Regions from separate parts of the Desulfatibacillum aliphaticivorans DSM 15576 genome, predicted to be linked through region 2. Evidence: riboswitches for the same ligand, from Rfam matches in the RefSeq annotation. Region 2 holds a riboswitch; each other region holds the start of a gene.
The links. Region 2 has a riboswitch for cobalamin ahead of ccsA (cytochrome c biogenesis protein CcsA). Riboswitches for the same ligand answer to the same signal wherever they lie in the genome.
Positions count from the first base shown of each region.

Region 1: it holds a riboswitch for cobalamin, as region 2 does, so the genes downstream of both, thiC (phosphomethylpyrimidine synthase ThiC) here and ccsA (cytochrome c biogenesis protein CcsA) in region 2, are expected to answer to the same signal.
Region 3: it holds a riboswitch for cobalamin, as region 2 does, so the genes downstream of both, G491_RS0108735 (hypothetical protein) here and ccsA (cytochrome c biogenesis protein CcsA) in region 2, are expected to answer to the same signal.

Region 1 covers NZ_AUCT01000006.1:16,416-27,117, reverse strand. The annotation lists gene G491_RS0106365 (hypothetical protein) at 111-1,766, opposite strand; gene G491_RS35345 (hypothetical protein) at 1,759-2,028, opposite strand; gene thiC (phosphomethylpyrimidine synthase ThiC) at 2,174-3,490, opposite strand; cobalamin riboswitch at 3,672-3,867, opposite strand; gene G491_RS0106345 (cysteine hydrolase family protein) at 4,277-4,909, opposite strand; tRNA gene G491_RS0106340 (tRNA-Thr) at 5,313-5,388, shown strand; gene G491_RS0106330 (polysaccharide biosynthesis protein) at 6,662-7,141, shown strand; gene G491_RS0106325 (response regulator) at 7,152-7,634, shown strand; gene G491_RS29685 (response regulator) at 7,784-8,272, shown strand; gene G491_RS0106315 (hypothetical protein) at 8,295-8,906, opposite strand; gene G491_RS0106310 (hypothetical protein) at 8,977-9,555, shown strand; gene G491_RS0106305 (HAMP domain-containing protein) at 9,630-10,193, shown strand; gene G491_RS0106300 (hypothetical protein) at 10,212-10,702, shown strand, end outside.
Region 2 covers NZ_AUCT01000013.1:129,103-139,804, forward strand. The annotation lists gene G491_RS0114370 (radical SAM/SPASM domain-containing protein) at 1-649, opposite strand, end outside; gene G491_RS0114375 (ABC transporter ATP-binding protein) at 652-1,887, opposite strand; gene G491_RS0114380 (FecCD family ABC transporter permease) at 1,884-2,912, opposite strand; gene G491_RS0114385 (ABC transporter substrate-binding protein) at 2,913-4,037, opposite strand; gene G491_RS0114390 (hypothetical protein) at 4,308-5,138, opposite strand; gene ccsA (cytochrome c biogenesis protein CcsA) at 5,126-5,809, opposite strand; cobalamin riboswitch at 6,005-6,188, opposite strand; gene G491_RS0114405 (TetR/AcrR family transcriptional regulator) at 6,465-7,628, opposite strand; gene G491_RS0114410 (hypothetical protein) at 7,814-8,005, opposite strand; gene G491_RS0114415 (SpoIIE family protein phosphatase) at 8,036-8,779, opposite strand; gene G491_RS0114420 (Zn-ribbon domain-containing OB-fold protein) at 8,913-9,392, opposite strand; gene G491_RS0114425 (thiolase C-terminal domain-containing protein) at 9,415-10,575, opposite strand; gene G491_RS0114430 (thiolase family protein) at 10,586-10,702, opposite strand, start outside.
Region 3 covers NZ_AUCT01000008.1:13,103-23,804, forward strand. The annotation lists gene G491_RS0108700 (NUDIX hydrolase) at 1-163, shown strand, start outside; gene G491_RS0108705 (hydantoinase/oxoprolinase family protein) at 241-1,917, shown strand; gene G491_RS0108710 (histone deacetylase family protein) at 1,914-3,227, shown strand; gene G491_RS33590 (HAD family hydrolase) at 3,338-4,000, opposite strand; gene G491_RS33595 (DUF2325 domain-containing protein) at 4,078-5,301, opposite strand; gene G491_RS0108725 (radical SAM protein) at 5,595-6,473, opposite strand; gene G491_RS33600 (DsbA family oxidoreductase) at 6,484-7,101, opposite strand; cobalamin riboswitch at 7,276-7,456, shown strand; gene G491_RS0108735 (hypothetical protein) at 7,631-7,894, shown strand; gene G491_RS0108740 (sirohydrochlorin cobaltochelatase) at 8,139-8,909, shown strand; gene G491_RS36520 (hypothetical protein) at 8,947-9,075, opposite strand; gene G491_RS0108750 ((Fe-S)-binding protein) at 9,515-10,645, opposite strand.

The DNA of each region.
Region 1 (10,702 bases), on a different contig from region 2:
CTTTTAAAAAGCCGCCTCTCCGGATCGCATCCTTCCGATTTTACCTTGCGACGCACCAAATGCCCAACCTGCTTGAAATAGCCTCCAGCATGCCTTCACTTTACCATTTCCTACGAGTCCGGAGAGGATTGTCTGCTCGAGGCCAAATGCCTTGCCTTTTTCCCGGCTTTGTTAAGCTGCACGTTTTTTGGCATATTCAACTCTTTTTTACTGAGCTTCTCGCACCAGACAGCCATTTGATAATAATCAAAATTGTCGCCCGACTCCAACTGCAGCTTTTTGTTCAACATCCAAATGTGGCGGTAATAATTGGCCAGTTCAGCGGAGACGTCGCCGAAATGCACGCTGTTTTTCAAATCGTCCCGCAGGGCCAAGAGCTGTTCCCGGCGCCCATCGTTGGGATAAATCACGACCTGAAGCTCACCGAATTGATGGGTTTCATGGGGACTATTCAAAAACGGCTCGGACGTCACAAAAAACATTTTTCCCGGGCTTGATTTTTCATCAGACTTCAATTGATCCTCCAGGGTGGATCGAGAATACTCGGAATTTCTGAAATACGGTTCACAATTGTGCCAAAGGGACCAATTATTATATACAAAAAAATCGTTTTTTTCGTACACTGACTTTATAAGGACAGCAACATCTTGAAATTTAAAGTTTTCTTTTCTAAAAAACAGACCCGTTATACCAAGCGCCCACGTAATTATTAAAATACCCGTCAGCGCACCAAAGACCAGACGAGTCTTCCCCGGAAAGCTGAACGCGATGAAATCCACGCCCTGGGAAATGATGATGAGGCCCACGGGAATCAGGTAAAAGAGAAATCTGGCGTAAGCCCATGGATAATGCGACAGCCCCTCCAGGGACATGGCGAGAACAGGCAGGGCCAGATAAGGAAACATCAGTACAAGGGGGGTATTGCGTTTAACGCAAAGGAATAAAGCCGCAATGAATAAACCCGCCGGCGCCAGGACGCCGTACCCTCGTCCAAAATACTGGGAGAACACGTAAGGAATATAATCAATGCTTGCGGGAGGTGCGTCCGTCCACGCCTTGCTCCAGGAATAAATGGGCGAAATGAGCTTTACGTGAGAAAGCGCCGCAAGCAGCATGAACGCCAGACAAGGATACAAAAGCGTTGTAAAAACTCTTTTATCCCCGGATCTCACCGAGAAAACCCAATCTCCCAAAAAAATGCACGCAATAAACAGAAGCGTGTACGCCCCGTTAAGATGCGACAAAAACAAAAAAAACGCTGCTATGGCGAAAAAAATCCCGTTTTTAAAGGACCTATCCTCGCTCCACTTGAAATAAAGAATCAAGGCAATGAGGGAGAGCGCGGCTAAAATCGGATATGATCTGATGATCCCGCTATAATGGATTAAAAAAGGATTGCAGCTTGCCAGGGCGGCGGCGAGCAAAGCCACCCGGTTTTCCACCATCATTCGGGCGAACAGGGCCGTTAAGGGAATGGTTGCAATCCCGGCCAATAAGGGGATTGCAATCAAACTGAACCGGGCGCCGCCTCCCAAGAAAAACATCCCCTTTTCCATGAGGATGAAATAATTCATGGTCAGCCAGGATTCAAAATGAGTCAGCAAAAACGGGATGCTTTTTTCAATATAAATCAGCGTCCCGATTTCGTCGTTCATAAACGGCCTGTCACAATGATAAACAATGCGAATAATGGAGCCCAGAACCGTTGCGGCGACAAGAAATCGGACTTCATTGGACGAAAATCTTCTTTCTCCGGGGTTACGCATTGATGAAACAACCGACATTAAAACCTGCCTCGCTTGTTTTACGATTCATAAAAGTAAGTGACAGGGCGGTGAGCACATCCACTAAAAAACGCACCGAAATTGAATATTTACAAGAATGCGTTTGAAAAACGCAGGGAGCGCCATGCGCAGCAAAGCGCTTCGGCTCCACCCGCCCGATTTCGCTGACATGATGTCCGTGTTCTATAAAAATCAGGCGGTTTTGTAAACAGCAATCACTTTGAATGCCTTCGACTACGCCCAAAGGGCCTGGCGTTCAGAAAGCCGCCTTGTTATCCCCCTCCTCCTTACGGCAGGAGGGGGATAATAAAGCAGTCTATCCCGAAAATTAAACGCAATAACGTTTAATCGCCCGCCTGGCGGCCAGGCCACTGCTCAAGAAAGCAGAACTATCCTTTGACGCCCGCGCTCAAGGCCTCGTTAAACAACTTGCCCGAAGCCCGGTTGGCGCAGAACTCGCCGCACATGGTGCACACCTTGTCGTCGCAGGAGGGAGAACGGTCGTCCCGAATTTTGCGGGCGTCTTCGGGAAACAATGCGTTAGCGAACTGGCCTTCCCAATCCATGTCCCTGCGGGCGCGGCTCATGTCCATGTCACGCATGCGGGTTTTTTCCGGCAGCTTGCCCATGTCGCCTATATGGGCCGCCAGGCGGGCGACCTTGACGCCTTCCACCACATCGTCCACGTTGGGAAGGGCCAAATGTTCGGCCGGGGTGATGTAGCAAATCAGGTCCGCGCCGTAGCGAGCTGACTGGGAAGCGCCGATGGCGGCCACTACGTGATCGTATCCTGCGCCTGCGTCCGTGGGCAGGGGCCCGAGCATGTAGTAAGGAGCGTTGTTGCTCATGCGCTTTTGCAGGATGATGTTGGCCTCGATTTCGTCCATGGGCACGTGGCCGGGGCCCTCCACCATCATCTGGCATCCCATTTTACGGCCCAGTTCCGCCAACTCGCAATTGGTCAAAAGCTCCTGGACCATGGCCCGGTCAAAGGAATCGGCCACAGCGCCCGCCCGAAGCCCGTTGCCCAGGGAAAGCACCACGTCGTATTTTTTCAGGATTGCCGCCACCCGGTCAAACTCCTCGTACAGGGGATTCTCCCGCTTGTTGGTCTTCATCCAGGCCACCATGGAGGCGCCGCCCTTGCTCACCAGGCCGCCGTAACGGTAGCCCTGCTTCTCCAGGCGCTCGATGGTGTACAGGTTGATTCCGCAATGGACCGCCATGAAGGATATGCCGTCCGCGCACTGCCTCTCGATGATGTCGAAAAGCATGTCGGAGTCCAGCTTGTTGGGGTCGCCATATTTTTCCGCGGCCTCGCAAAAAGCCTGGTACAACGGCACATTGCCCACGGGCAGGTCCACGGCCGCCAGCACTTCCCGGCGGACCTTGTCCAGGTCTCCGCCCACGGAAAGCTCCATGAGGGTGTCGGCGCCGGCTTCCTGGGCCGCTTTGGCCTTGGCCACTTCAAAATCGATGTTGCTGATGTCCGTGGAAGTGCCGATGGAGGCGTTAATCTTGGTGGAAAGGCCCATGCCGATGCCCACATTCCGGCACGGCCTGTTGGCGTTTTGGGGGCAGACGATCCGCCCTTGGGCGAAATGCTCGCGGATTTCCGAGGCGGCAACGCCCTCCTTGGCCGCGATTTCTTCCATCACAGGGGTTACCCGCCCCTCGACAGCCCATTGAACCTGAGTTTTTTCCATTGTCCTACATCCTTTCCCTGACTGGCAGGATGTCGGCAAGGGGCGAGAGCTCCCGCACATCACCCGGCGAAACTTCTTACAAAAAAGCGCCGCAGGATGCCGGGGATTTATCCGCTTTTGAGATAAAAAAAGCCCCAGCCGACAAAGATCATCAGCTTGGGGCGTTGCCATAACTCCAAGTTCGTTTCATAGACGCCGGGCAGGTCTTCTGGCTCACGGATCATCCTAATCCCCGCGCCTTCCCGGGCCGCTAAAACTTCAGCCCAGTGACATATTGCGGGTTTCGTCCCCGTTCACAGCGGCGGGACCGCGCCGGATTTTCGCCGGCTTCCCTTTTCAATCCTCCTGGGAGGATCACCTTGCGTCCGCTCCGAATTTTGGGTGGTGGTAGCACCGAAAAAACAAGGCTGTCAAGCGGGAATTTTCCAAAGGACATGATCCCGAACGGTTTTCAAGACCAAAATTTATTCAATTTTAACCTTTAATTTTAAATAGTTAAACAAATCATTTTTCCGGCAGGAAAAAATTTCAATAAAAGCAAAACATCTTTTCGGTAGGGCGCAGGGCTTGCTCTGCTTGTGGGCGGCCCAGGAAGCGCCGTTTGCTGACTGGATTCGTTAGACCAAAAGGCGCGACCGGGAACGCTTGTTAAAATTTGGCATATCCGGCGGCAGGCGGGCATTGTTGAATGCGTTTTTTCGTAGTCGCGCGGTCCCCGCGCAGTGGTAGTCACCCGGTCTCCTTGCTTCGTTCGTTGCGAGGCCCCTCGCCCATTTCATTTAACTTCTATTTTTCGGAAAAACGGATCAAATCGCTCCGGGTCAGGGTAATCGCCCTCCGGGTTCCCGGCCCGGTCAACAAAAGATGCACCGAAGCCTGCTCGATATACAGGTCTGCGGAGGACAGACAATCCACCGGAAGGATTATTTTTAACTTGCGAAATCCGGCCGCCGTGGCCGTGTGCAAAACCGCTCCGTGAGCCGCGGTCCCAGTGACGATGACTGTATCCACGCCTTTTTCCTTGAGGATTTTTTCAAGGTCCGTGTTCCAGAACTTGTCTACGCTGGAACTGACAATGGGCTCTCCCGGCAGGGGTTTTACCGGGGGCAGTATGGTCTCGGGAGTCCCCCGGGGCGTGAGGCTGTACACCACAGGCATTCCAACGGCGCGAGCCTTGTCGATCAGGGCGGCGATGCGGGGCACGGTCTCCAGACAACGGGGACGGCGTTCGGCGTTGCAGGTAAGCTCCTCGATATCCAGGATCAAAAGGGCCGTGGTCCCCGGATTGGGCGCGACCTGCATTAATTTGGGCGCAGGAGGCGGCTTAACCTCGCCCCACAGGGCGTCTATGGATTCCGCCTGGGCCAGGCCGGTGAAAAGAAACAGAAATATCAGGGCGTAGGATAAAAATCTCTGCATGGTCTCCTCCTTGATGGACGTGTACACGGAGTAATGAATGCTTCGAAAAGGCACTGCCATATACGCGGATTTTAGCCCGCCCCGCCCTGTCCTGGCAATTTATTGTTGCGTAAAACCAAAGAGGCCGGGCGAATGGAACGAACTCTCCCCCGCAGGCGCATGCAACGCCTGGGGCCATCAGCGCTTCCCGCCAGCCCTGGCATGCAACGACAGGAACGTGAGCCGACGAGGGCGGCCTGAAATGTATATTGAAATCAGTCAAAACCGGCGTCCGGCAAGCCTTGCTTGCCCCCCCCACTTTTCCTTCTATAATGTGCGGCTTGCCTTTGAATTTTACGCCTTTTTAACACTTTCGGCTTGACGCCTGACAAAGCCCCGTGATACATGCCTTTTCCAACATCGCGCCGACGTAGCTCAGCTGGTAGAGCAGCTGATTCGTAATCAGCAGGTCAGCGGTTCGAGTCCGCTTGTCGGCTCCAGAAAAACATACGGGAAATCAGGTACTTACACTGATTTCCCGTTTTGTTTTTTATGGGGCGTTTTTACCCATCTCAGCCGTTTTCAATCCCGTTTTGCATGCAAAATGCATACAGCAGATGCCCGCCATTTTCTGGAAGCACGCATTAACAGGTTTTAGAAGGTTCGATGGTACGTTTTTCAAGGCCGCCTGGGCGCTGGCCAGGGTTTTCGCCCTTCCCGGACGTTTTTTCAGCTTCTTGCAGATGTTCTTGAGGCGCAGGCTTTCCCCATCAAATCCCTATTTACCATTGGGCGTTTTCCTGACCATGCCGATCACATCCAAGTGTTTCTTGAGGGCGCTAACCATGGCAGGAAAAAGAAGGGGGCCGTTTTTGCTTCCATCCCCAGGGCCCTATTGATTTTAAAAATCGTTGTTCGAATTCAATTTTGAATTTTTTTTGAACTATTTGCGAATGAATCAGAGAGAATGCAACCCCCTGTATTTGTGTATTATTATCACAAAATTTGATTTAATGATGTATTTATAAATGCACCAGATAAATTTCCATTTAACAGTGTTCACAAAAATGAAATACTCCAAAGAGACATTTCATTATGAATAATTTTGTATTAAAAATGATTAAACCCCGCATTTTCAGGATGGATCAATCCTGGCGCCGAAAAATTTTAAGCGGATTTCACGCAAGAAAAAATGGATTTTTTGATGTGTGGGATATCATAGTCGCTTTCGCATTATGGCTTGACAATAAAGGGCTGCCAAGCTATATCCACCAACCATTACAATGGTTCAAATAGGTTCCCCAATTGGGAATTGTACATCGATTTGCCCTCTGTCCTATACGGAAGATGTAATCGAGAGGGCGGAGCTATACCCGCGAGGCAAAATCGGCAAGATCCATCGCAGCGCTTTTGTTAGATAATTGAATATCAACCTTATATTCTCCCCACAAACAAAAACGGGCATTTGCTAAAAGCGATTCGCGCAGCCCTTCCGGCAATATCGTCCGTTCAATCCTATCAAACACGCCTTTCCCGTCTGAATCAAACAGATGCCTTTCATCTCCCCCCTCCAACAGTCTCTCTCTGTATACCTAAAAGCAAGTTTTGACAACAGATGCAATAGATCTGCAGTCCTCACTTAGTATTAAGGGATATGGCCCTTCCTATTTCCAAAGGACTTAAAGTCGTTTCTCGGTTCTACCTTTACGCCTTGGTGGTCTTTCCGCCGCTATCTATGGGCGGAGCCATAGGGTGGTCCGCGTCAGTTATTGAGTGGCTGGCTCCATCGGCTCGGAATTGTGCAAGCAGATTGGAGGATACGGGCCGAACAAACGGCTCATGGCAGCCATGTATGACATTAACTTGCAAATCAGGGAAATGCACCCACATCTGGAGACGGAAGATCTTCTTTGCGCCGTTCAAAACCGGGAATTGATGAACCGGCTTTTTTCCGCCCATAAACCCGGCGTGGATATCGAGATCAAGTATATCGGCCTGCGCCCGGGGGAAAAATTATACAATGCGCTTATCACCGCTGGGGAAGACGTCGTGCAGACTCAGCACGAGGACATCATGGCGCCCAACACAGACCATCACAAGGCAATCGAGGGCTTGAACGCCTCGATGGACGCCTTGGTGGAGGCTGCCATGGCCGGGGACGGCCTGACTATCAAGCAGCTATTTAAGGAGATGGCGCCTGAGTATTCACCTGAAATCCAAGGATTTCAAATAGGCTGCCAAACAGCCCCATGAGGATGAAACAATGGTTAATCAAGACGCCGCAAAAATTTTGGTCATGGAAAAGGACGGCGAGTGCTCCCATCTCCTGGCCGGCAGGCTGGGCCAGCTCGGTTACAGGACCGACATAGCCGGTTCCTGCGACGAAGCCCGGGCCGCCCTGGAAAGAAGCGAGTACGCCGTGGTCATCGCCTGCTCGGAAATGCCCGACTGGGGAGGCCCCAAAGGCATGGCAGGCCTGCGCTTCAGCCGCCGTAAGCCCGCCATGCTGGTGACCTGCGACCAGGAATGCCGGGATGAGGCCCTGAAATGCCTTTCCAAAGGAGCTTATGACTATCTGCCGCGGCAGTGTGAAAAAAGCAGGCTGGAAGTCACCGTGGAAAGGGCTCTGACGGAAAGAGCCTTGGCCCAGAAAACCCGGCGGTGCAAAAAGGCGGCCTTGGGGCTGGTCTTGTCCACTCCCGCCTGGGTTGGGATTGGCATGGTTTTGGCATACTTGACGGTCTAAGCCGGAACGCGCCCGCGTCGGGCGGCGCATTTTCTCGCGGCTTTATGTCGGCCGCCGAAGGGACGGTTTCCAGATCAAGACCCATGTTGCCATGAACCGGAAAACAATGGTATTCTTTCGGCATGATTTACATTTGGAGGGCGCGAATATTGGGGCAGCCTGAATTTGCTGAAAGAATCCTCGTTATCGATGACAATAAGGATTTCGCCGATACTCTTGTGGAGCAGCTTGACGACCTGGGATACTCCGCCCAGGCCGTGTATGACGGCGCCCAAGGCATGGAAGCGTATTCCAAGGGCGAGTACGCCTTGGTGATCACGGACCTCTCCATGCCCGGTTTGGACGGCATGGATGTGCTGGAAGGCATTCTGGCCCAGGACTCCAAAGCCACCATCCTGATGGTCACCGGATACGGCACCATAGAAACTGCGGTCCAGGCCATCAAGCTAGGGGCCTTTGATTTTATTCCCAAGCCTTTTAAACTGGCTGAACTGGAGGCGATCATTCGCCGGGCCTTCGGCCGGAAAGACCTGGAAAAGCGATTCAGCATTTTTCGGGGCCTTGCCTGGGGCCTGGCCATTTGCATTCCTATTTGGATCGCTTTAGGCTACTTTTTGTACAAGTTTTTTATAAAGTGATTGTAAGGCGAGCGCCGGACCTTTAGTAGGTCTGGGGGGCGTTCGGATCCATAAGATGCTTGCCCACGTATTTCGCCAGGATGTCCGTCGCCTTGCGGGACGGTTTAATAATCAGATAGTGATTGGCCACAGCGTGGGCCATTTCCCGGGCCAGGGAGGCTTCGTCAATCTCTGACGGCACGGCGTACACGGCTTTGTCCTGGGGGATATACCGCGCGTTGACTCCTCCTGAGGGGCGTTCGTTCAATGCGTTTTCATAAGCGATTCTGAACTGGACGTCGTCGGGAAAAAGATACAGGACGATTTTGGGGGTTCTTTTTTTCATGTCCAAGAGGATTTGGACCCGGTCGAACAGACTGTCCACCTTTTTGGAAATGTTGTCGGAAGAGCCCCAGGAGATGCTTCTGTTGAACAGAGTCCATCCTCCTGTATCGTACTTGACGCGAGAGCCCAATAATCTCAAATCGTCGGGATTTTGATAATAGACCACCATGTATTTCGTTTCCAGGGTTCTCCAATCTCCCTGGGGGGCGGCGGCGGCGCCGCCGTAAAAAATCAAGACCCCGATGAAAGTCCCTAAGACAGTCAATTTTTTGTAAGCAGTAAAACTGAACATTTTTGTCACAAATCCCAACAATGCTTGATCCTCCTGTTTGACTATCGGGAGGCCAAGGCGAATGCTTTAGGCGAAGGAGCGGGATTTCATGAAAAAAGTTCTACTGTGCCTCATCACTGCAGCGGTGTGCATCTATGTCGTTTCCTGCGCATCCGAAGAACAGCCTGATCAGGGTCCGGTTGTGCTTCGCGTTAATGATTACTGCTTATGCCAAAAGGAGTTTCGGGATTTGCTGGCCCAGGAAATGCGGCTGGATGAGCATTACAAACTCACTTTGGACGCCCAGAAGCAGTTTTTGGGGGATCTGGTCGCCCGGCAGGTGCTTATCCAGGAAGCCAAGCGCCTTGAGTTGGATTCAAGGCCCGGTTTTGTGCTTTCGGTTCAGCGCTTTTGGGAATCCACTCTGATTCGGGATTTGATGGACATGAAAGCCCGGGAGATTGAAGCAAACACCCTGGTGACCCAGGAGGAAGTGCTGGATCTTTACCGGAAGCAAAAGCAGAACGATCCGTACCTGCCCGCCTTTGAAGACATGCGGGATGAACTTTTTGACAGGGTGATGGAAGAAAAAAAGACTCGCCTTCTTTCCGAATGGATCAAGGGCCTGGAAGCCGGCAGTGATGTGGAGATTTCGGAGAAGTCCCTGTTCGGGCAAAGCGGGGCCTGATCCGGCGACATAAATTGCGTTATGGGGGCTCTTTACTAACTATGGATTCGAAACCTGAAATGGAGGAGGGGACAATGTCGGAAAAGGCCATCATGCCCCGCCGCAGGCAGTATTTTGTCAAACGGGATTTTCAGGGCGCGTTTATTCTGAAGTTCTGCCTGGTGGTCTTGCTGGGCGCCGTAGCCTCAACTTTGCTTATTTTTTATTTTAGCGGAGATACGCTTACCTCCGATTTTTCCAACTCCAGGCTGGTGATAAAAAGCACGTCCCAGGCCATACTTCCCGCCGTGATCATGACCAATTTAATCACCCTGGGCATATCGGCTCTGGCGGTTTTGGTGCTTACCTTGTTGATTTCCCACAAAATCGCCGGGCCTTTATTCCGCCTGGAAAAGGAGTTGGAAAAAATCGGCGGGGGAAATCTTAAAACAGAGGTCATTTTGCGCAACAAGGACCAGGTGGAGGCTTTGGCGCAAAGCATCAACTCAATGGCAGGACAATTGCATACCAAAGTTTCCGACATTCGCGACTCGCTGGACCAAATGGCCCGGCGAATGGAACATGAAGACGCAACCGGGAAATGGGCTGAGAATATAGAGGATGTCAAGAAGAGGATTGATGCCCATTTTCAGTTGTAATGTCGGGAATAAACGCTTATGGGGTGGAAGATATCCTGCCCGAAAATCGCTTGTTTTGTCTGGGCGGTTGTCCAGGTTTTGGGGCTTGCCAGCCCCGCTCTGGCGGCGCAAAGCGACGATTGGAGCACACTGGAAACCCAGTACACCCGGATTCAGTATCTTTCCCGGGAGGATTTGCGCAGGTTCAACGCCTCCATAGACTACGGCCCCGGGCGTTGGAGCGCCAAAAGAGTTCTTCAGGCCAAACCATCCACAAGCATGGAGGACGGCTTGGCCAACAAAGTGGACGCCCTGTTCGAGCGGGTGCAGGAAATTCTGGACATGCACCCCCAAATGGGCAAAGTCCGCATCCTCCTGCTGCACGACAAAAAACATCTTGCCGCGGAATATCACAGGCTTTTTAAGGCCCCGTGCCACATACGCTCCTGGTACTTGCACATAGGCTCCACCATTTTCATTAACTGTAAAGACGTTCGCGTGGGCATTCTCGCCCATGAAATGGGCCATGC
Region 2 (10,702 bases):
TCCTGCGGGCGTTTACAAAGTCAAGGCAGCGCTGTAGATCCTCAAGCCCGTCAACCAGCGCTTGATGAGAAGGCGGAAAAACACCGGACTTTGGTTGAGATCCTTTGCGAACCAAAAGATCCAAAGCCATGCCCTGGATGGTGGGGAACGCGGCCAGAAGCAGGGCGGTTTTGCCCAAACTGGCGGCGTTATCCGCAGTAACCACGGTGGTGGTTCGAAACGGTACGTTACGGTCGGTAAGGAGCGCCAGGTTGTTCAAGGTCTGCTCGGCCTTTCCCCGCAATTTGTTGTGGATATGGATGGGGCCGTCCAAAGAAACGCCCAATTGGACCTTGTGTGTGAGCAAGGCCCGGGCAATATTGTCGTCAATAAGCGTTCCGTTGGTTTGCAGGCCAACGCTGGCCTGAACCTTTGATTTTTGGATGTAATCCAGAATTTCCAGAACCACGTCCCAGGCCAGTAAGGGCTCTCCGCCCGTGATTTGAATGTGGAAGCTCTCGCCGCCGGCGGCCGCCAGGTCAATGGCCGTTTTCGCCCATTCGGGCTTCATGACATCGTTATTGGGTTCGCCCCTGTAGCAATATTTGCAAGCCAGGTTGCACTTGCCGGTGACCGAAAGGGTCAGGTATTTGATGGGGCGGTTTTCCATGGTCATTCTCCATGCAGCCCGGGCCGGCTGGCGGCCAGGAGCTTTTCCAACAGTTCGGTGGCGCTGTTGCACAGGATTATGGACGAAGAGTCCTTACCGTAGATGGATTGTGCGTCCTGTTTGGAGCGCAGGGAGAACACGGGCTTATGGGCTGAGAGGGCCGCCTGGATCAACCGGGTGTTATTTCGGTTGGCCGGGCCGATTTCGTAACCGGCGTCCACAATCAGGTCTGCGCGGAGTGCGGATTTCAGGGCGTTATCCAGGGAATCGCCGCCCACGGGCTCCTGGGGGCTTTGGATAAAGCAATCGGCTCCGATGGCGGAAGCCACAAAACAGTCCAGGTCGTTGGCGTGCACGACTCCCGCGGCCAGGGAGAATCCGTGCTTGGAGAGAAGCCGGAACAAACCGGCCCCGCTTCCCATGCCGGAGTTTACAAAAACCTTTTCCCGGCTGGCTTTGGGGCGCATTTCCAGTGTGCACAGGCTCGAGTCAAAGCTGGCGTCTTCGAATTCATAAAGCTCCGCCACCCGGTTTTCGGAAAGCACTTGCTCCGTGGGGCCGGAGCGGGCCGCCCTGCCCTTTGCCACGCACACGGCTATGTCCGACACCCTGGCGGCCACGTCCACGTCGTGGAGGGAGGCGGCCACGGCCAGCCCTTTTTCCCGGCAAAGCTGGCGTAAAATACCCATGACCTCCATGCGGTGTTTCAGGTCCAGGTGCATGGTGGGTTCGTCCAAAAGAATGATTTCCGGCTCCTGAGCCAGGGCTCTGGCGATGGAAACCTTTTGGCGCTCCCCGTCGGAAAGCTCGCCCATTTGCCGATGGGCCAGGTTTGCCGCTTTGACCCATTCCAGGCATTCCCTGACCACTTCCAGGTCGCGGCCCGACAACCGGCCCATAAATCCGGTGTGGGGGTGGCGTCCCAGAGAGACGAATTCAAACATGGTGAAGACGCCGGGGTTGACCTTTTCGGTCAATACCACGGAAAGGCGCTTGGCCAGAGCGGAAGCGGAGTAGTCGTACAAATTTTTCCCCTGCAGAAAAATTTTACCCCTTACAGGGGGAAGCAAACGCGCTAAGGTGCGCAGGAGGGTGGTTTTACCGGCCCCGTTGGGCCCCAGGAGCGCCGTAAATGTCCCGGGCGGAAAAGAAAGATCCAGGCCGTAAAGAACTTCCTTGTTTCCATAACCCACACAGAGGTCTTGAGTAAAAATGGCTGCATCGGGTTTACCATTCATGAGACCACCCTCCTGCGCAACAGTAGTCCGATAACAATGGGCGCGCCGAAAAAGGCCGTGATGGCCGATATGGGCAATTCCACCGGTGAGAACAGCAACCGGGCAAGGAGGTCGCAAATACCGGTAACCACTGCTCCCAGCAGGGCCGCCCCCGGCGCCAGTACATTGTTATCCGAGGTCCTGAAAACCAGCCTGGCCATATGGGGGACCGCCAGGCCTATGAAGGCTACAGGACCGGCCATGCCCGTCACCATTCCGGCGAGGGCGCAGGCCGCTAAAAGGATGAGGATGCGGAACAAGCGAATATTCACTCCCATGGAAGCCGCATATTCCTCACCCAGCAAGAACGCGTTGAGGGGCTTGGAAAGCAGATACACGCCGAACGCGACGGCCCCTCCACCAAAAAACAAAATATATATTTCGGATTGATGAAATCCCGAAAAACTGCCTAATTGCCACAAAACAAAGCCCTTGACCTGCTCCTTTTCAGCGAAGGCCACCAAGATGCTGGTCACCGCATGGCAAAGGTAGCCGATCATGAGGCCAAGGATTAAAAGCGTCACCCCCTGGCGAATCCTGGAAGCTGCGGCAAGGACCAGCATCATGACCCCATAGGCTCCTGCAAAGGCCGCCAAGGTGGTGAGATAAGGCGCAATTTGCGTCAGGCCCAATTGAAGGGAGGTAAGCATGACCAGGCTCACCATGAGAGTGGCGCCGGAGGAGATTCCCAGGATATAAGGCCCGACCACAGGGTTCCGGAAATATACCTGGAGCAGCAGGCCGGCTATGGCCAGGTAGGCGCCGCCCATGGCGCTTGCCAGGGCGCGGGGAATGCGGATTTTCCACAGGATGGTTCCCAACGTGCTCGCGTCGTCCCCGCTCATGATGATGTGCATAGCCTGGCTGAAGTCGATTTTCACCGAGCCCAGGAATATATTGGCGCATAAGACGACCATCAAGGCGGCGGACAAGCCAATAAACCCGGCGGTCCATCGTTGTTTGGATATTTGTGCAAAATCTTCCATCTAGGCGTCTTTCTCGGGCAGTTCGGTAAAGTACTTCCGTTCATAATCAGGGTACAAATCAGGGTGCACAATGGCGGCGATTTCCAATAAAATTTCGTCCAATTTGTCCCCGGATTGAGCGTAATGGGGCAAAGGCGCGAACACCTTGCCAGCATGCAAAGGCTGTATGGCCGACATGGACGGGTTGGTTTTGGCCAGGGCTTCCTTGGACGTGGCGCCCGTCAAGGGCGTGCGGTAGGTAAAGAGGATTTCCGCGTCTTCGCCGCCCGTCAGGAATCGTTCCATGGAAATCTCGATGCACGAGGCGCCGAACACGTCGTCAAATACATAGTCCCCCATGGCCAGGCCCACCAACTCGCCAACCCAGGCGTTGCCCGGCTCTACCAGCACGCGTTTTTCGTAGATGTCGCCCCACATGACCTTGGGGTGCTCATTCGTTTGGGCCGCTTTTTCCGCGATTTCCTGCAGGACGCCGGCCACCTGGCCGAAATATTCCGAGGCTTCCGTCTCCCTGCCGAAAAAGGGCGCCAAAAAATTTACGAACTTCATTTTGGCGTTTAAACACATGGCCACGGGCGTGGAGGTGATGAGGCACGGAATGCCCAGGTCCTCCAAAATAGGGATGACGGAGTGATCCCAGGTCATGACCATTTCCGGGCTGGATTTTTTAAGCACTTCAAAATCTATGGAATTATAGCTTCCCAGGTAGGCGATCTTGCCGGATTCCATGCCTTGAACCACTTCCGGGATGACCCATTCGTCCTGGGGAGCGGTCACGCCCACCAGCACGTCATCGATGACGCCCAGAACCTTGAGGATGGAGATGTCAAAATATCCATAGGCGGCCACGCTGCGCACCGGGGTTTCCACGATCCGGCATTTGGGAAAGCCTTCCAAAGGGGGCTTGCCGCAGGGAACCAGCAAAAATTCCCGCTTGGCGCCGTCCCGAACCTTTACGTAGCCGTCGTCCAGGTATTCCAAGGAAAACTCGCCCAGGGCTAAAAAAGAGGCTGGCGTGGGCGCGGCCTTTTCCGCATGTTTCTCCTGGATGGAGGCTTCGGATGAGGAATTACAGCCGGTGCAAAGCAGCAGGGCGGCCGTAAAGATGCAAATGAGGGCGGACAAAAAAATCGAAGCCCTGGCTCCAAGTCCTGGGTTTGAAGTGTCGTGAAAAGGTAGCCCGGGAACCTTCGTCCCTTCCCCCCTGGCGGGGGAAGGACAGGATGGGGGGAAACGGTTTTCCTTAACTGATGACCATCACCCCCACCCCAACCCTCCCCCGTCAAGGGGGAGGGGGTTTTGGAAGCGCCTGCTTTGCCGTACGTTTCATATTCGCTGGCAACACATTTTTGCCTAAGCGAGAAGTGATTTGTTTTTGAGCGTTGTGTAATAAAACTAAGCATAACTACCCCGCATATGCCTTTCACCCCAGGGGGTGATGGAAAAAACGTAAAAAATCAGGCCCAGAACGAAAAGGGCCATGCCTGCATAGTAAATGGGGATGCCGGGGTCCTGGCGGACCGTCAATCCCACGTATTTGCGCCGAACCATGCCTCCTTCGGACCGGGGCGCAAATTCGGCCATGTGCGCGGACAGGCCCTGAAACCGGGCGGGGCGGTTGACGCCCGCCCGGGCGGTTTTGGTTCGGCCCTGGGAATCCTGAAAAAGGAGCGACGCGGTCGCGTTGATGGCGCGGCCGTCAAAGGGGGCCATGCGCTTTCCCCGATAGGTCTGGGTTTGCAAGCCGGTCAGGGTAATGGTTATGGACGTGTTTTCCACCCTGGTCGGCCGGTCGGGCAATAGGATCAGGCTGGTCACCGTATTGGCGAAGATGTAACTGGTCAGATACCCGGCCAGGATGATGATCAAGGCGTAATGCATGATGTGCGGAGACAGGCGCAAAACCAGGGACGTCCGGCCGGGAAGCCTCTTCCTGTTGCGCCAGATGGCGTTCACCCTGTCCGTGGTGCACACAAAGGTGTTCAGGCAGAGCAAAGCCAGCAAGCCCAGCAGCAGGAAAAACCACCACGTCACGGAGAGATGAGCCAGCCCCCAGGTTTTGGCCCAGGAAATCAGCGAGAGATCCTGCAGGGGCTTGAACACATGCACCTGGCTTCTGATCAGAAAGTATCCTAATCCCGCGCACACGCAAAGGTTCGTCATGCACACGAAGGTGAGACGCACGCTCGCCAGGGCATGCCAACTTTTTTTTATCAAGGCATCCATGTCGGCGGAAACAACCTCCCCATATCCGGTAAGCACGCGAACACAAAGGCGACGACCGCTCCAAATACGGCGGCCCAGGCGATGCGATGCGTTTCAAAAAAGCGTAAAAGATCCAAGTGAAGAAACAGGGCGTAATAAAACCACACGACCATGCCCGCGATGACGGCCGGGTCCTCCCATACTATGGGGGCGCCCCACCCCAGGTAGGACCATAATTCCCCGCTGAACATGGACGCGGTGAACAAGGCAAAACCCCAGACCGTCCACTTGCGCCAGGATTTCTTCGCGGCCATGGCCGGGCGCTCCCCCTCTGGGGAAAGCAGCCAGGCGCCGGCAATGCCTGCGGCGGCGAAAAAGCACGCCCGGGCGCCTGCGCCCAGCAGCATGAACAGAAATGCGAAAACGGTTCTCGTCTGAAGAAAAGGCAGGTAATGGTCTTTGGGAAAAAATAAGGCCAGCAGGGATAATGCAGCCAGGATAACGAAAAACAGCCTGCGTTCCTTGTCGCCGGCGAACGGCCGGAACAGGCAAATGCCCGCAAAGGCCCAGACCGCAAAATACGGGGCCTGATACAAGGCCAATAGCGGATGCCATTTCACCAGGCGCAGAATGCACGAAATTCCAGCCAGGAGAAATCCCAACCCGACAAAGGATTTTGCCAGTGTTTTCACTGAAAGAAATGACGATAGGGCGGCTGCGCAATGCGCTATGCACCCCAAGAAAAATATGGCTTTAAAAACAGCAGGTTCCATGATCCAAAATAAAAAGCCCTGCCTGTCGGGGAACAGGCAGGGCTGGATATGCCCTACAAAGCGAAGATCACGGATATAACGAATCCGCATCCCGCCTTAGACCCGAAGGCGAATGGAACGGCAACGGTTACGGCAGGTTTCCTGGCTCGTGAATCGTTCTACTTGCCGCGCCTTCCCATTTGCCTTGGCAAACAGTGGCTTGTGCAGCTTTCGTCCTCACTTACAGTGGCGGGTCCGCAGCGGATTTGCACCGCTTTCCCATTTTAACCCCGAAGGGTCCGTAACGACTAATTTTGTTTGGCTATAAAGTTTTTCCACGCGCTCTGTCAAGGAAAAACGAACGGGATGCATAAATTGCGTCAATGCGGCCTATGGGTAAAAGGACGATAAATCAGGCCGTCCGCTGATTTTGCCAGACGGCCTTTAAAAAGGCCATGGGGCTGGGGTAGACGCTAAAGGCACTGGGTCCCCGCCAATCGCCGTCCACGGCCTGCCGGTACTCAGCAAAGCAAAATTTTTCCATAAGAATAGGAGCGCATTATTGCGAGTTGGAGGAGTTAACAAAAGCCCGTAATCAGGCTGCGACCACCGCCTGGCAGAAAAGGTTGGTCAACTGTTCGATTTCCTTCATTTTATCGAAGCGGTTGTCCTTATCCATGATAACCCAGCGGAGCGCCATGTGGCTGAAAGCGCCCAAAAACATGTTTCTGAAAACATGGGGGTTGATGTCGGTTCTAAAGTCGCCCTGTTCCTGGCCTTCCTTGATGATGTCCTCCAGGGTTTTGATGTAGGTCATAAAAAGGTCAAAGGCCTTGGAGCCGTAAAACCTTTTATTCAATTGGACGTCCAGGAGAAAGACTTGCAGAAAGTCCCTGTCGGGCAGGTACAGCCAAAAATGGAATTTGATGAACCTGCGGAGCTTGGACAAGGGCGGTTTGATGATAAAGGCCTCGGACAACGCGTCCACGTGGGCCTGTAGGCGCTTTTCCGGGATGGAAAGCAGGAGGTCTTCCTTGTTTTTAAAATAATCGTATATGGTGCCTTCCGCCACTTCCGCCAACTGGGCGATTTCAGTGATTCTGGCCTTGCCGAAGCCTTTTTGCGAGAATACCTCCAGGGCGGCCTTGAGTATGCGGGGCTCCTTGTCGTTGTTGGCATCGCGCTGTTTGACGGAAATCATGGCCAGAATGAGCGTCATGATGTCGTCGAAGTCCTTGATGCTTTCGTCCAGTTCGCCGATGGCCAGTTTGCTGACCGCCTCGAAATCCACCAGGCCGTAAACGCATTCCCTGAGCAGATACAGGTTGATGTCTTTTCGGAACACGCCTTCCTGGATGCCGCTTTTCAGAATATCCATGAGGACAGCGGCGTGCTTTCTCATGACCTGATAGCCGGGCGTGGAGTAAAAGGCCTTGTTTGAACGGCATTCGAACAAGAGGGTTCGTACGTATCCGGGGTGGGTGTCGTTGTATTTGAGGCTGTACCAGATGAATTTGCGAAGCCGGGATTCCGGGTCCCTAATCCCTTCCAACTGCTCGTCCAGTTGGCACAAGGACTCGTTCATTCTTTCCGTAGCCACGGAAAAAAGCAGGTCTTCCTTGCCTTTAAAATACTGATACACCAAGGAATCCGCCACGCCCGCCTTTTTGGCGACCTTGGCGATGGTGGCGCCGGCGATGCCCGATTCCGCGATCAGTTCTTCGGCTGCTTTTAGTATACCGTATTTATTGTCGCTCATTTCAAACTCTACGAAGCCTTTTATCAAACTTGAACTGGCGTACAGCAATACCTCTAAATTGAATTGGTTTCAAGGCCTTCGATGGCTATGAGCCATGATTATGAGAGAAAAGTTAAGCGATTTTTCCGGATTGGTCGCGTTGGAGCCCGGACGCCCTGCAAAACGGCGCCCGGGCAATAGTTATTTTATGAGGATTCCAACTCCTTCAGGATCATGTCAGCGTACAGCATGGCGCTGGTGGAAGCGCCGTTGGCCGCCAGGCCCCTGCCGATATAGGCGTCCCCTGCTTTTTGATCGGCTTCCCTGGCAAGAATGGCGGACGCGCCAAGCCCGCCGATGCCTGCGCCGACGATTATAGTATCGTACTTAGCGCTCATGATTCGCTGCCTCCTGAAAAAGTAACAGCGTCAGATTACGGGGCACGCATAAGGCGTTTTGAAATCCACGGGCGCGTTCCGGTCTCTGTACTCCAGGGATATGCAACGCTTGATGTATTCCTTTTCCTGCATGCCTGTGGCGCCCCCCATAATAATGCAGGCGTCAACCGGCTTCATCCGGCCGGGTTCCAGGGCGATTATCGCCGCGTCATCCTGTACTGTATTTTCCTGAGCGATTAATGTTAACAAGGCTTCCGGGACCTCATGCACCTCCGGGACCGGAGGCGGCGCCGCGCCGTTAACCCGCCGCCCGAAGCAGGCGTTCATGGCGCTGTCCGGAACTCCGTCGGAAGTCATGATCCACAAGGCGCCGGGCTCGGCCTCCAGCCATTCGGCCTGATACAGGGCGTTGGTTTTGCCCGCCAGCCAGAAATTTCTTTGGGACAGCATGGTCAGCCTTCCGCTTTGGCGGCCGTAGGCGTACAAAGCGCTGTCCCCCATGTGCATGAGCAAGGCTTTCCAACCCTCTTCGGTTTGTACGAACTTCAGCGCCGTAAGCGTGCAGCTTGCGGTTCGCGGGACGGCGGAAATAGCCTTGGACGCCTGATTTACAGCCTCTTTCTTAAAAGGCTCCAGGCCCGACTCATCGAGATCAAGCCTGGAGCAATTTTTTCGAAACAGGGCGTCCAAACGCAGCAGCAGGTCTCTGGAGGCTGCGGGATTTCTATCCGAACTGTCCGATACGGCGAAAAAGCAGGTTTTAAAGTCAAGCAATATGCAGTCCCCGTTTCCCACAGGGCCTGCGTCGGGCCTGAATCCTGCTCGGACTCCTGCGCCGGCTGATCCCGGCCGCAGGAATGTCCGCCTGGCGAGGTTGATGAAAATAGCCGCCTCCCCTGCTTCGCCTTTAGCTGATGATATCAAAATGTATGATATCGGTAATATGTCCCTGCATTTCTTCTTTGGGCTTGAACACGGCTTTGAGCCTCATGCCCACTTCAATTTTGCTGACGTCGGTTTCGTTGATGATGTGAGAAAAGATATTGTCCGCGCCGTCCATCTGAATGTATCCGTAGGTGTAGGGAACAGGGCGCTGTCCGCCTGTGTTGGGGTCGATGAACGGGTAGTTCACCACGGAAAAGGCCCGCAAGGTCCCGGTGTCGGACAGGGGCACGAGTTCGTCCATTTCCGTGTAGCAGGGTCCGCAGACCCGCCTGGGCGGCACGTAGACCTTTTTGCATTGGGGACAGCGAATTCCCACAAACCGCTGATTCTCCCGAATTTCCTGGAAAAACATGCTGCCATGCAGACCGATGGACCAATCATAGGGCATGGCTTTATCCAATGCAACCGTGAGCAATTTGTCGTAATCTCTTTCAGTTGTCATGAAAGATTCCTCCTTGCAATCCTCAAGAGCGTTCAGCGCCTAAAATCATCACGTCGGACCAGAAGCATCCGCCGAAGCCTGTTGCCAGGGCCTTGTTGACCTTGGGGAGCTGGCGTTTTCCGCCTTTTCCCATTACCTGGATGGAGGCTTCGGCCACCCTGAGCAGGGCCGTGGCGCCGATGCAGTTTGTGCTGATCACGCCGCCTGAGGGGTTGACCGGGATCATTCCGTCCATGTTTGTGTTTCCGTCCCGGACGAATTTGGCGCCTTCGCCGCGGCCGCAGAAATTAAGGTCTTCAATCCATTTGATGCCGGCGTAGGTGTATGGCAGATAAAGCTCGGCCACGTCCAGCTCCTCGGCCGGATTGCTTATGCCCGCTTTTTTGTAAGCTTCCTGGGAAGCGCGCGCCAAAGAGACCAGCCCGGCGTCATAGTCCGTGGAATCCCCGAACCAGCTATAGGTGTGCCGCACGGCAGTCGCGTGCACCCAGGCGGGTTGTTTGGCCAGCCTTTGGGCTTCTCCGTCCGCGGCGAAAACCACGGCGCAGGCGCCGTCGGTCCTGGGGCAGACGTCCAGAAGTTTGATGGGATGGGCCAGCATGGGGGAGGACATGACGTCCTCCAGGGTGATGGGCCGCTGCAAGTGGGCGTGAGGGTTGTTAAGGGCGTTGTTGCGGTCCCTCACGGCCACGCGGGCAGCGTCTTCCTGGGTGGCGCCGTACTGCTTCATATAGGCCGTGGCTTCGGTGGCCAGGCTGGGAATGGCGCCGGAATAGGAGAAGCGGTCCCAAATGGGGTCGCTGCACGTGATGATGGCGCCCGTGGTGTCGCTTTCGGAGTTTTTCTCCCACCCTATGGCGAGCACCCGGTCGAACATGCCCGAGGCCACGTGGTAATAGGCTGCGATGGCCACGGAGGCGCCTGTGGTTCCGCCCGTGGTGACCTTCATAATGGGCTTCATGAACCCGCCGGAGCCTTCGATGCTCCAGTTGTCCACATAATTGATTGATTCGAAATGGTCCATATTGCCAATGACAATGGCGTCGATGTCCCTGATGGTGATGCCGCAGTCCTCCAGGGCTCTATCGACGGCCTCGCGGATCATTTCCTGTCCTGTTACGTCCGGCCTGTGACTTTTATGATCGGTCTGGCCGGTTCCGACGATTGCAACTTTTTGGGCCATGGTTAACCTCTTATTTTTGGTTGCCGAGAATCCACACGCAATGGGCCTGGCCGCATGCACCGTTGATTCCGTGGGCCAAGGCTGTTTTAGCGTTTTCCACCTGCCGCTGTCCTGCTTCGCCTCTCAG
Region 3 (10,702 bases), on a different contig from region 2:
TACAGGGTTGACGCCCTCCAGCCAAAATCTGGATCAGGACGAAATTTTGGAAGTGGAAGCCGTTCCATGGAAAAAGGTCATGACTATGGCCGGAGACGGAACCATTTGGGACGCCAAAACCTTGTGCGCGCTTTTTTGGCTTGACCGGGAGCTCTCCCGTTGAAAATCTTTACATTTCCGGCTTAACCGTTTATGCTGGAAAGGTTTCTACAACCCCAAACGCGGCCTTCAGGTGTTCATATGATTCTAGGACTTGACGTTGGCGGAACCCAGACCGACGCCGTTGTGTTGGAAGACGGCCATGTCCGGGCTCACACAAAAACGGTTAATCGCCCGGAACTTCTCGAAACATTAGGACAATCCCTCGACAAAACCCTGGCTGGAATAGAACCGGATAAAATTCAACGCATGGTGTTTTCCACCACCATGGCCACCAACGCCGTGGTGATGGACAACATGGACCCGGCGGGCATGATCGTTTCGGCGGGACCGGGCATGAATCCGGAATGGTTCAGCGTCGGCCCCTCCTATCATGTGGTGGAAGGGTGCATGGACCACCGGGGAACCGAGGTGATGGCCCTGGATAAAAGCCAGGTTAAAGAAGCCATCCGGGAAATGGAAAAGGCGGGCGTAAACGCCTGCGGCATCGTGTGCAAGTTTTCGGTCCGCAACCCCCATCAGGAATTGCAGTTGGAGGAATGGCTGGGCGATCAATTCGGGTACAAAGCGCTCGGCCATCGCTTCTCCGGCAGCCTAAACTTTCCCAGGCGCATAGCAACCGCCTATTTAAACGCGGCCTTGCACAAACTGCATACAAAATTCATTTCCTCCCTGGAAACCACGCTCACGGAAAGAGGACTGAACGCCCCCCGGTACTTGATGAAACCGGACGGCGGAACAATCCGTTTGGATAAGAGCTGCGAGTTTCCCGCCCAGACCGCCCAGTCCGGTCCGGCAGCCAGCGTCATGGGCGCTCTGGCTTTGGACGGGTGCAAAGGCGTGACTCTGGTCCTGGACATCGGCGGAACCACCACGGATATGGCCCTTGTTTTGGACGGCCTGCCTTTGTGGGTGCCGAACGGCATTCGCATCGGCGAACACAGGACTTCCATCCGCTCCCTGCTGACCCGTTCCGTGGGCTTTGGCGGAGACTCGGAAGTCAAGGTGGATGACGGCAAAAAGCTGTCCATCGGTCCTATACGCCGGGGCGAGGCCATGGCTTTCGGCGGCCCCATGCCCACTCCTACGGACGCCATGATTACCCTGGGACTTATGGAGGAAGGGGATAAGGATCTGGCCCGAAAGGCCATGGAGGACATCGGCGCCCAGCTATCTCTGGACGCAGAAAAAGCAGCCAAAATAATCCTGGAGGAAACCACCAAGGGCATGACCAAGGCGGTCATCGACTTTGTTAAAAGAATCAACTCCAGGCCCGTATACACCATTCATGAAGTCATTGAAGGCATCAAAATTGATCCCGACCGCATTGTGGTGCTTGGCGCTCCCGCGCCTATTGTCGCGCCCATGCTGGAAAAAGCCTTTAACATCCCTTGCGTCGTGCCGCCCCATTACCAGGTGGCCAACGCCGTGGGCGCCGCCGCAGCCAAGGTTACGGCGGAAATTTCGCTCCAGGCGGACACCCAGCGTGGATCCATGGTGATTCCCGAAGTGGGATTGGAAAGCGCCATTGCCAGGGATTTTACCATGGCGGCGGCCATGGAGCAGGCCAAGGAGGCGTTATTCTCCAGAGGACTGGCCGTGGGCGCGGACCCCGGCGACCAGGAGTTCGCCGTTATAGAAAAAGAAGAGTTCAATATGATCCGGGGCGGGTACAGGGTTGGAAAAAACATCCGCCTGAAATTAGCGCTGGTTCCGGGTTTAATTCCTGACTGTAACTGCGGGGGGCAGCAATTATGATTAGGGCGAAACGAAAAACCGGGCTTGTTTTTTTTCCCGCTTTTGACTGGGCCATCAGCCCCACCCACCCGGAAAGGGAGGAAAGGCTTTTATACACCCAGGACCAGGTCATGGAAGAGGGCCTGCTGGACGTGCCGGGCATCCGCGAATACCGGGTGCGGCCGGCTAAATACAGCGACCTGCAACGGGTGCATTTTTGCGTGCCGGACGAACCGTCCATGGCAACGGAAAGCCATTTGATTTCCGCCGGCGGCTGTCTGGTGGCTGCGGACGCGGTCATGAAAAAGGAAGTGGAGAGCGCCTTCGCCCTGGTTCGGCCTCCCGGGCATCACGCCATGAAAGTGGTTCACGGCAACCGGGGATTTTGCAACATCAACATCGAAGCGGTTATGGTGGAGTATATCCGGGACGTCTACGGCGTGAAAAAAATCGCCATTGTGGATACGGACTGCCACCACGGAGACGGCACCCAGGACGTTTACTGGCACGATCCAAACGTTCTGTTCATCTCCATGCACCAGGACGGCAGGACCTTGTATCCCGGGTCCGGCTTCGCCGAGGAAAACGGCGGCGCCAACGCCAGGGGTACGACCATCAACATTCCCCTGCCTCCCAGAACCGGCGAAAAAGGCTTTTTATACGCCCTGGAAGAACTGGTCATGCCCCTGCTTGAAAAATTCGAGCCGGAGCTTGTCATCAACTCGGCCGGCCAGGACAACCATTTTGACGACCCCATCACCCACATGAACTTCTCCGCCAAGGGATATGCGGAATTGAACGCTCGCCTTAAGCCGGACCTTGCGGTTCTGGAAGGCGGCTACTCCGTGGAAAAGGCCCTGCCCTACGTGAATGTGGGCATTATCATGGCCATGGCCGGCATGGACACATCCACGGTCAAGGAGCCCGGGTACGACAAGCATTACGCGCCCCAGGCCCCGGACATTACGGATTACATCACCAACCTCATGGGAACCTTAAAAGATCAGTTTCTGATCAATCCCCCGGCGCCGCATCCGGCAAAAAATGGGGAGATTATCACGACTTCCAAAAGAATCTTTTACGATACGGATATGATCAACGAGAACCAGGACGAACGCCTGGTCCGTTGCCGGGATTGCGCAGGGGCATTGGCCATAGACTCCCATTCCAGCAAGGGGAACAAAATGATGGGCGTCCACATTCCCAAAGACGCCTGCCCCATGTGCCAAAAGATGGCCGAAAAATGGGTGAACGAAGCCCTGGACAACAAAAAGTTCCACCACATCTTTTTGCAGGACCGCACCAAATGCACGTACGAGGTGCTTCGTTAAGGGCCAACTGAAATCTTGAAATAATACTTATGATGGGATCTCAATGCAGGACGATACAGTCAACTTGAGATCCCATTTTTTTAGAGCAATTGGGTAAGCGGAGACGTTGATCAGCGATAGGATAGAATCGGCCAGTCCATTTGATCGGCCTTTTTCCTGAGCGGATCGGTGGGCTCCACCGCAAACGCGTTGCCCACCATGGAAAGGAGCGGGATGTCGGCCTGATGGTTTCCATAGGCAAAGGACCTGGCGAGGTCAATGTTTTCGGACTCCGCAAGGGCTCTCGCTTTTTTGACCTTTTCCTCTTCAATGCACAAAGGCCCCCGGGTTCGCCCGGTCAGCATACCGTCCGGGCCGGTTTCCAGGTCGCTGCATAAAAGGTGGTCAAACCCCAGGTCGGCCCGCACAGGCTCCAGGGTGTACCGGAGGGAGCCTGAAATCAGGACCGTGACATGGCCTTGCTTCTTATGCTCAAGGAATCTTTCCAGGATATTTTTGGCAAGTTGGGGGCGGATCATGTCCTCGTAAAATTCGCAGATTCCATCCACAAAAGGATCCAAAGGCTTGCCTCTGTAGAAGCTCAAAAGAATGCGCGCCATGGCCGTCTCGGACAGCAAATGCCTTTTATAAAGCAGACTGGAGCCCCAGACTTTCAGGATGTACGGCAGGGGCGCCAGCCCCGTCTCCCACAAAAACTTGATGCCCTGCTTTGCGGAATCGGTCTCCAGCAGCGTGCCGTCAAAATCAAAAAAGGCTCCAATGCGTTCGGTCATGGCAATCTCCTGTGTCGTCGAAGAATATGCACGAATCCCGAACAAATAGCAAGGACGGCATGGGACGAAGCGCCCCCTTAGGGAAAGGCGGTTCGCTGCACGGCCTGGGAAATCATGCTCAGGCTGGAGCTGGAAAGCATGTGCACGGGCTTTTTGTGCTTTTTGCCCAGATTTTTTACCATGGTGCAGGCGCCATGGCTGTTGCAGTTCACCGGACACAGCACCACGTCAGCCCTCCGAAGGCGATTTTCCAGATCCCGCACACCGCCCTTGATATAGCCGTCGTGATACTCGAAAATGCCGCCGTTTTTCTCCACGACTTGCCGGTACAAGGCTTCCATCTTTGTTATGCCGCCAACCAGCAATATGCGCTTGCGGCATAAGTTGAACGACGGGCACGAGTCATCGCAACGATTCATCTGCATGAAGTCGTTGATCATCTTTCGGGCCTGCACCTTAAATTGCTCTTTGCCTTCTTCCCTGGCTGATAGCTCCTTTTGCAATTCCTCGCTCTGCGCTTCAAGGGAAGCCAGACGGGCGTCCTTTTGCGCCAGCTCTTTTTCAAGGCGTGACAGCCGATGCAACAATGCCGCGTTTTCCTCTTCCAAAAGGACGGCGCGTTCAACCTGTCCTTTCTCAGGGATAAAGGCGTCCTCCTCATTGACGGAGCTGATTTTGGACTCCAAGGCCGCGCATTTTTGAGCAAAATCAGAGTTTTCCTTGCTCAAGGCTTTGCTCTTCTTAACCTCGTCCCGGTGTAATTTCCTGACTCCGGCAAGCTGCTCCTCCACGGCTGACAGGCGCTTGGCCAACTGGGCCGCGTTTTGAGCGGTCTGATGCATGTCCATGTGAACCGCGCCGAAAATGTGCGCCATGTTTTTGGCGGATAAAACCTGGCGCTCGGCCGCCGCCCAAAGAACCGCCTCGTAGCTGCCGGTCCGGAAGGCGCTTTCCCAGTGATCCATGAACGCCTTTTCGTCAAGATCCCGCAACGGGGCGGCTTCTTTCAGGAATTTCTTGTTCAGCAAGTTCTCAACCTTCCGGGAGAGCCGGTTTTGGTTTTCACAGGAGCCAATCAATATCTCATGGATCTCGTAAAGCGTTTTGCCTTTGGGCGTTATGCCGGACTTTTTTAAAAGCTGCTTCTGCTCAGGAACAGTCAGGCACATGCCCATGAGAGGACATCGAAAAATCTTGTCCGTCTCCCACAGCCGCCGAGGCTCCCGGGAAACCGAGGAAAGATCGATTTCTTCGGCGGAACCGGTCCGATGTTCAAAGTCCGTGATGTGCGCGTTTAACATGGGGCTTTCTCCTTTCTCGCTCCGACGCCGAGTTAGAATATTCTAACTTAAATCCCCTAAAAAATCCGCCTTATTTTTGCGCTAAAGGCGGAATTTGGCCTTCCTATTTTGCCTTAATCGGAATCCCTATCGTTCTACCTATTTTTCTTTTTGCATCGCCTAATAATTAGAATGGGAAACCTAAGTTAGATATATCTATATACCAGGAGACCGGAAACTGTCAAGCCGAATTTTCAGGCCATAGTCAAAACAGGCGGCTGTTCTTTCAAGCCGCCTGTTTTTAAGCAAAAAATCTACATGACCAAACGGGAGGTGGGGACGGACAGCGCATCCTCGCCGTAATGGGCGATGGCTGCGTTGAGGTGGTCTATCATTTTTTCCCGGTCTCTTGGCAGTCTGCCGAACATGGATACGAGGTTGGTGGGGTGGTTGGCCTGGAGAAGAACGTCGTCATGGGCGATGCTTTTGATGAGGGCCTTTTCCTCCTCCAAAACCTCCAGTTCGGTGGGCAAGTTAAAGCTGCCGGAGAGGATGTCCTGATACAGGGGGACGGTCTTAAAAACCCCCATGGTTCCCAGCCAGATGAGGCTGGGTTTTACCTGGTTGAGCAGGTCCGCTGTTTTTTCCGCGTTTTTGGCGCCGTTTCCGGCCCCTGCGGCGCCCAGCATGAGGCTGGTTGCATACTGGATGCCGGCGTTGGTCAGACGATTGAGGTGGTGCACGGCGTCTTTGACCGTGTGCCCCTTTTTAAGATGCTCCAGGACGGAATCCATGCCGGACTCCACGCCCACGTGGAAATCGTTGATTTTTAGTTTTCGAAGCTCCGCCAGTTCCGCATCCGTTTTATTTCGAATGTTTTTGATGGAAGCGTACATGCCTATATTTCGGCATTCGGGAAAGTACTCCAAAATCTTCTCAGCGATGGCCTTGAGGGCGTCCGCCTTCAGCACGAAAGCGTCGCCGTTGACCAAAAAGACTCTCTCAGCCTTGGGGTAAATCCCCCGGGCTTCCTGAAGGTCGCTTTCAATCTCCTCCATGGAGGATACGCGGAATTTCACGTCCCGATACATATTGCAGAAGGAGCATTCATTGTGCGAGCACCCCACTGTAACCTGCAGGAGCATTGAGTCGCATTCCACAGGCGGGCGGTAGGTGGTTCCTTCGTATCTCATAAGCCGTCTCCTATTGACCGGTCAAACCGGCCTGAACCAGGGCCGTCATTTGCTCCCAGGATTTGGCTCCAATCAGACGATTTTCTCCAAAGATCATGGTGGGCACGGCGGTAATCGCCTTGGCCTCCGCAGCTTCCCATTCTTTGTCCACCGCCTCCTGGTAGGTGCGATCCGTGATGATTTTCTCCGCTTCATCAAGGGGCAGGCCCGCTTTTTCCGCGATGTTCAGCAGCACGTCCTTGGAGGCAAGATTCAACCCCTGGCCGAAAAAGGCTTCAAAAGCAGCCTTGTGGAAGGCATGCCCTTTTCCCTGATCCGCGGCCCAAAGCCCCAGTTCCTGAGCCAGCCTGCTGTTGTAGGTTTTGTCCAGGGAGCAAAAAGGCAGCCCCAGGTGGGCGGCTGTTTTCGAAAACTCCCTGTCCCACTTTTCCACTTCGGAGAGGGGGACGTCCAACAGTTCTGTCAGGGCTATGCCCTCGTCGGGAACGTCGGAATGCAAAGGGTAGTAGCGCCAGCGGATGGGAACATTAAATTCCTTGGCCAGTTTTTCGGCGTTTTCCATATTAAAGTAGCAAAAGGGGCAGGTGTAGTCGGAAAATACTTCCAGCACCTGTGAAGATTCGGGCATGCGTCTTCTCCTGATTATCGTCGAGGGTTTCCTGCGGAGCCGTGGGCTCCGCTATACAACTGTATTACTGTATGCCCGGAACGGATTTTGTCAATCATTCGCATGGGCAAGTCCTTAAAACGGATTCGCTTTTACGGTTTTCCTTGACAATCGGCGTTTAAAATTTTAGCTTTTGCCTAAGTTTTTTGTTGCGGGCCCTTTACGGGCTATAGGGAAAGCGGTGCAAATCCGCTGCGGACCCGCCACTGTAAGTGGGGACGAAAGCCGCACACGCCACTGTTTCAAAGGGAATGGGAAGGCGCGGCCGGTAGATTGATCCACGAGCCAGGATACCTGCCGCAACAAAACCGTGTTATTACGTCTTCGGGTTTAAGGCGGGGTGCGGATATGAATGTTTATATCCGTTTAATTCCTTGTTTGGGCGCTTTTTTAAGCCCTGCCTGTCACCCCGACGGGCAGGGCTTTTTTTGTTGCCTCTTCCCGGCCGGGCGATGCTCTGGATTGATTCCTGAGAACCTGGAGACGAACAATGAAGAATGATCATAAGGACGAAAAGGACATTTGGTTTCCGGCGAAAAAATACGGATGGGGATGGGGAATCCCCCTAACCTGGCAGGGATGGGCCGTCATGGTCGGATACATGCTTCTAATGACCGTGGGCGCCGTATTCCTGACGAGGCCTCCGCACGAGATTTGGTTTCTCCCTTTCACCGTAATCGCCACCGCCCTTCTGATCTTCATTTGCTGGAAAAAGGGGGAAAAGCCCCAATGGCGCTGGGGCAAAAAGGATTGAGCCCCAAAAGGCGCCCGGGCGCAATGGCCGCGCCCCGAAAAAATTACTGATAGCGAGCGGCCGGAAGAGGCACGTCTCCTCCTTTTCCGAACCGTTCTTCCGAAGGGTTTTCCGGCGCTCAAACACCGCTCACGAGCGCCGGGAAGCCTTTTGCTTTTTTTTGACAATGCCGTGATAAGGCATTAAAAGTATATAGCTTGATGGCAACATATTTTCCGTGCGCCAAAAACATAGGAGACCACCCATGAAGCCCCCCATCGTCCTTGCTGCATTCGGCACTTCCACCCGCGCAAAAGCCACTTACGACCTTATCGACGCAGCCTACAGGGAAGCATTCCCCGGCCATGAAATCCTTTGGGCATACACCTCCCGCACCGTGGCATCCAAGGTGAATAAACGCAGCGACGAACAAAAGCTCCATCCAGAAGAGGTCATGGATATGCTGGCCAGCCAGGGGCATGAGTGGGCTGTGGTGCAATCGTTGCACCTTGCCTGGGGGCATGAGTTTTTTCGTTTGAAGGATGACGTGCAGCACGAAAAAGTCCGGGCTTCCATGGGCCTGCCCTTGCTCACCTCCCCGGAGGATTGCATGGAAGTCGCCGAGGATCTCGCCCGATTTTTTGATTCCCCCGAAGACGAAGCCCAGGTGTTTGTGGGCCACGGCACGGATCACCCGGCATGGGCCATGTTCACGGCCATGGGGAGCATCCTGAAGGATATGTACGGGGATCGGGCTTTCATGGGAGTGCTTGAGGAAGGGTATCCGGACCGGGAGGTCCTGATCAACAAACTGCTGGTCCAGGGATATAAAAAGGCGCGGCTTATCCCCTTTTTGCTGGTTTCGGGCATGCATTTCGCCAAGGACCTGGCCGGGAAAAAGGATTCCTGGAAAGTGAAAATGGAGGAAGCCGGAATTCAAGTGGAAACGGAAAACATAGGCCTTGGCCAAAGCCCGGCCGTCATCCAAATGTTCGTCCGGCACACCCGAGAGGCCTTGCATTTGGTTCCTTTGTAGGCTGCGCAGTTGTGGGATAATGTAGGCTTGATATTTGTTAGTCGATTATGCAAAGACGTCCCCAAAAACGCACGAACATGTCAACCTCTCCGCTTGCCCCTTCCGCCGTTGCTGCAACGATGCTTTCTTTGTGGACATCCATTCCGACATAAAGTACCTTGTTCATGACCCCTCCTTGATGTGGCTCTGAGTGATTGAAAACTAACAGCTTCCAATTACTTAACCCACGGTTTCAAGGAGCGGGTCAACCCCCTTGGCCTGAATCGCCGCCCGTATTACCCATAATATCTACTATTTTTATAGATAAATCGTAGATTGGGTTGAGTTTGCAAAACCTAACAAAAACTGCGCCGAAACTGCATCCTTTGTTCGGCCGGGGCTGTTCCTCAAAACCGAAAATATTTTGCGTCCCTGTGACAAAAAAACTGCAAGGTTAACCACCGAAGACACGGAACACACAGAAAACGATCTTTCCGTGCCTTTCCGTGTGTTCCGTGGTTTTTTATGCTCTGTAGGCAATCCCCCTGCCCTTTGAAAAAACAGTCATTACGGACCCCGGCGGCACACTACGCTGCCGGGGGCGCCCAAATACTTACCAATTGGCCTCAGTTCTTTGTCGGCGGATCGTCGCCAAGAGCTTGAAGAATCCGGTTGATGGAAAAATGAATTCTCATGCCGTTTTTTTTGCCGTGAGGGGCCAGGGCGGCGTAGCATCCCGGGCAATAGCAATAGACGTTCGGCGCCGCGGTGGCTTTTAACTGATCCACCCGCTTCTGGGTTTCCTGGGCTGCCTGGGTATGATCCCAATTATTCCGGAATCCGCTGGCGAATCCGCAGCACAAGGAGTCCTGCCTGGTATTGGCCGGTTCCGCCAGGGTCAGGCCCGCCGCCTCGTGCAGTCCGTAAACCGCATCATAAAAGGACTCTCCCAACTCGCTGCTGTAGCAGGAATCGTTAATGGCCGCGGTTCCTTCCAACTTGTTTGTAAATTGCAAATCTCCGGCCTGAACCTTTTCCCACAACCAATCCCAAATGGAAATGACCTCAAAGGGCAATTCCACGCCGTGATAGGCGGGCCACATATTTCCGTAAAAGTTGGAGCATGAGCCGCAATAGCATACCAGCCGCTCGGTATCCAGTTGGGTCAGCATGCCGTAGGTGCGGTCCACGGTCCGGGTAAAGGCGTCGTAATCGCCGAACCGGTAGGGAATCTCGCCGCAGCATGCGTTGCGCGGGGCGTATTTCGCCAGGCCGGACAGGGCTTTGGAGTATTCTATGGTATGGGGAATGGTCCGGCCGAAACAGCCTATGAACAAGGTGTCGCGAGATTTTTCGGGAACCTCGGTCCATTTGTCCAAAATGGCCTGATGCGCTTCCGGCGCTTTTTTATATTGATCCAGAAAATAGCCGGAATCCGAGTCGCCCGTGAACATGTACTTCACGCCGGCGGGGACCTCCTTGCCGCCCTCCCGGTTTTTGGCGTTCATCCTCTCCATGATGAGCGCGTAAGGCTTTAGCTCCTGGGGACAGTAGTGGTTGCAGGTCATGCAGAAGGTGCATTCGTTCAATACCCGCTCCGGCTGCTCGCCGTTAAGCAGGCGTTTGATTTCCGCCTTGGACTCCTCCTTGCCCATTTGCATCACCGGGCATTTTTGCAGGCAGATTCCGCAATTGATGCAGGCGTCCTGGTCTTTGCCTGCAGGGATAAAAGCGTCGATATAGGATTTACTGGCCATGATCCCTCCCCAAAATAAATTATGATGATTTTATGAAAACAAAGCGCCGGACTATTA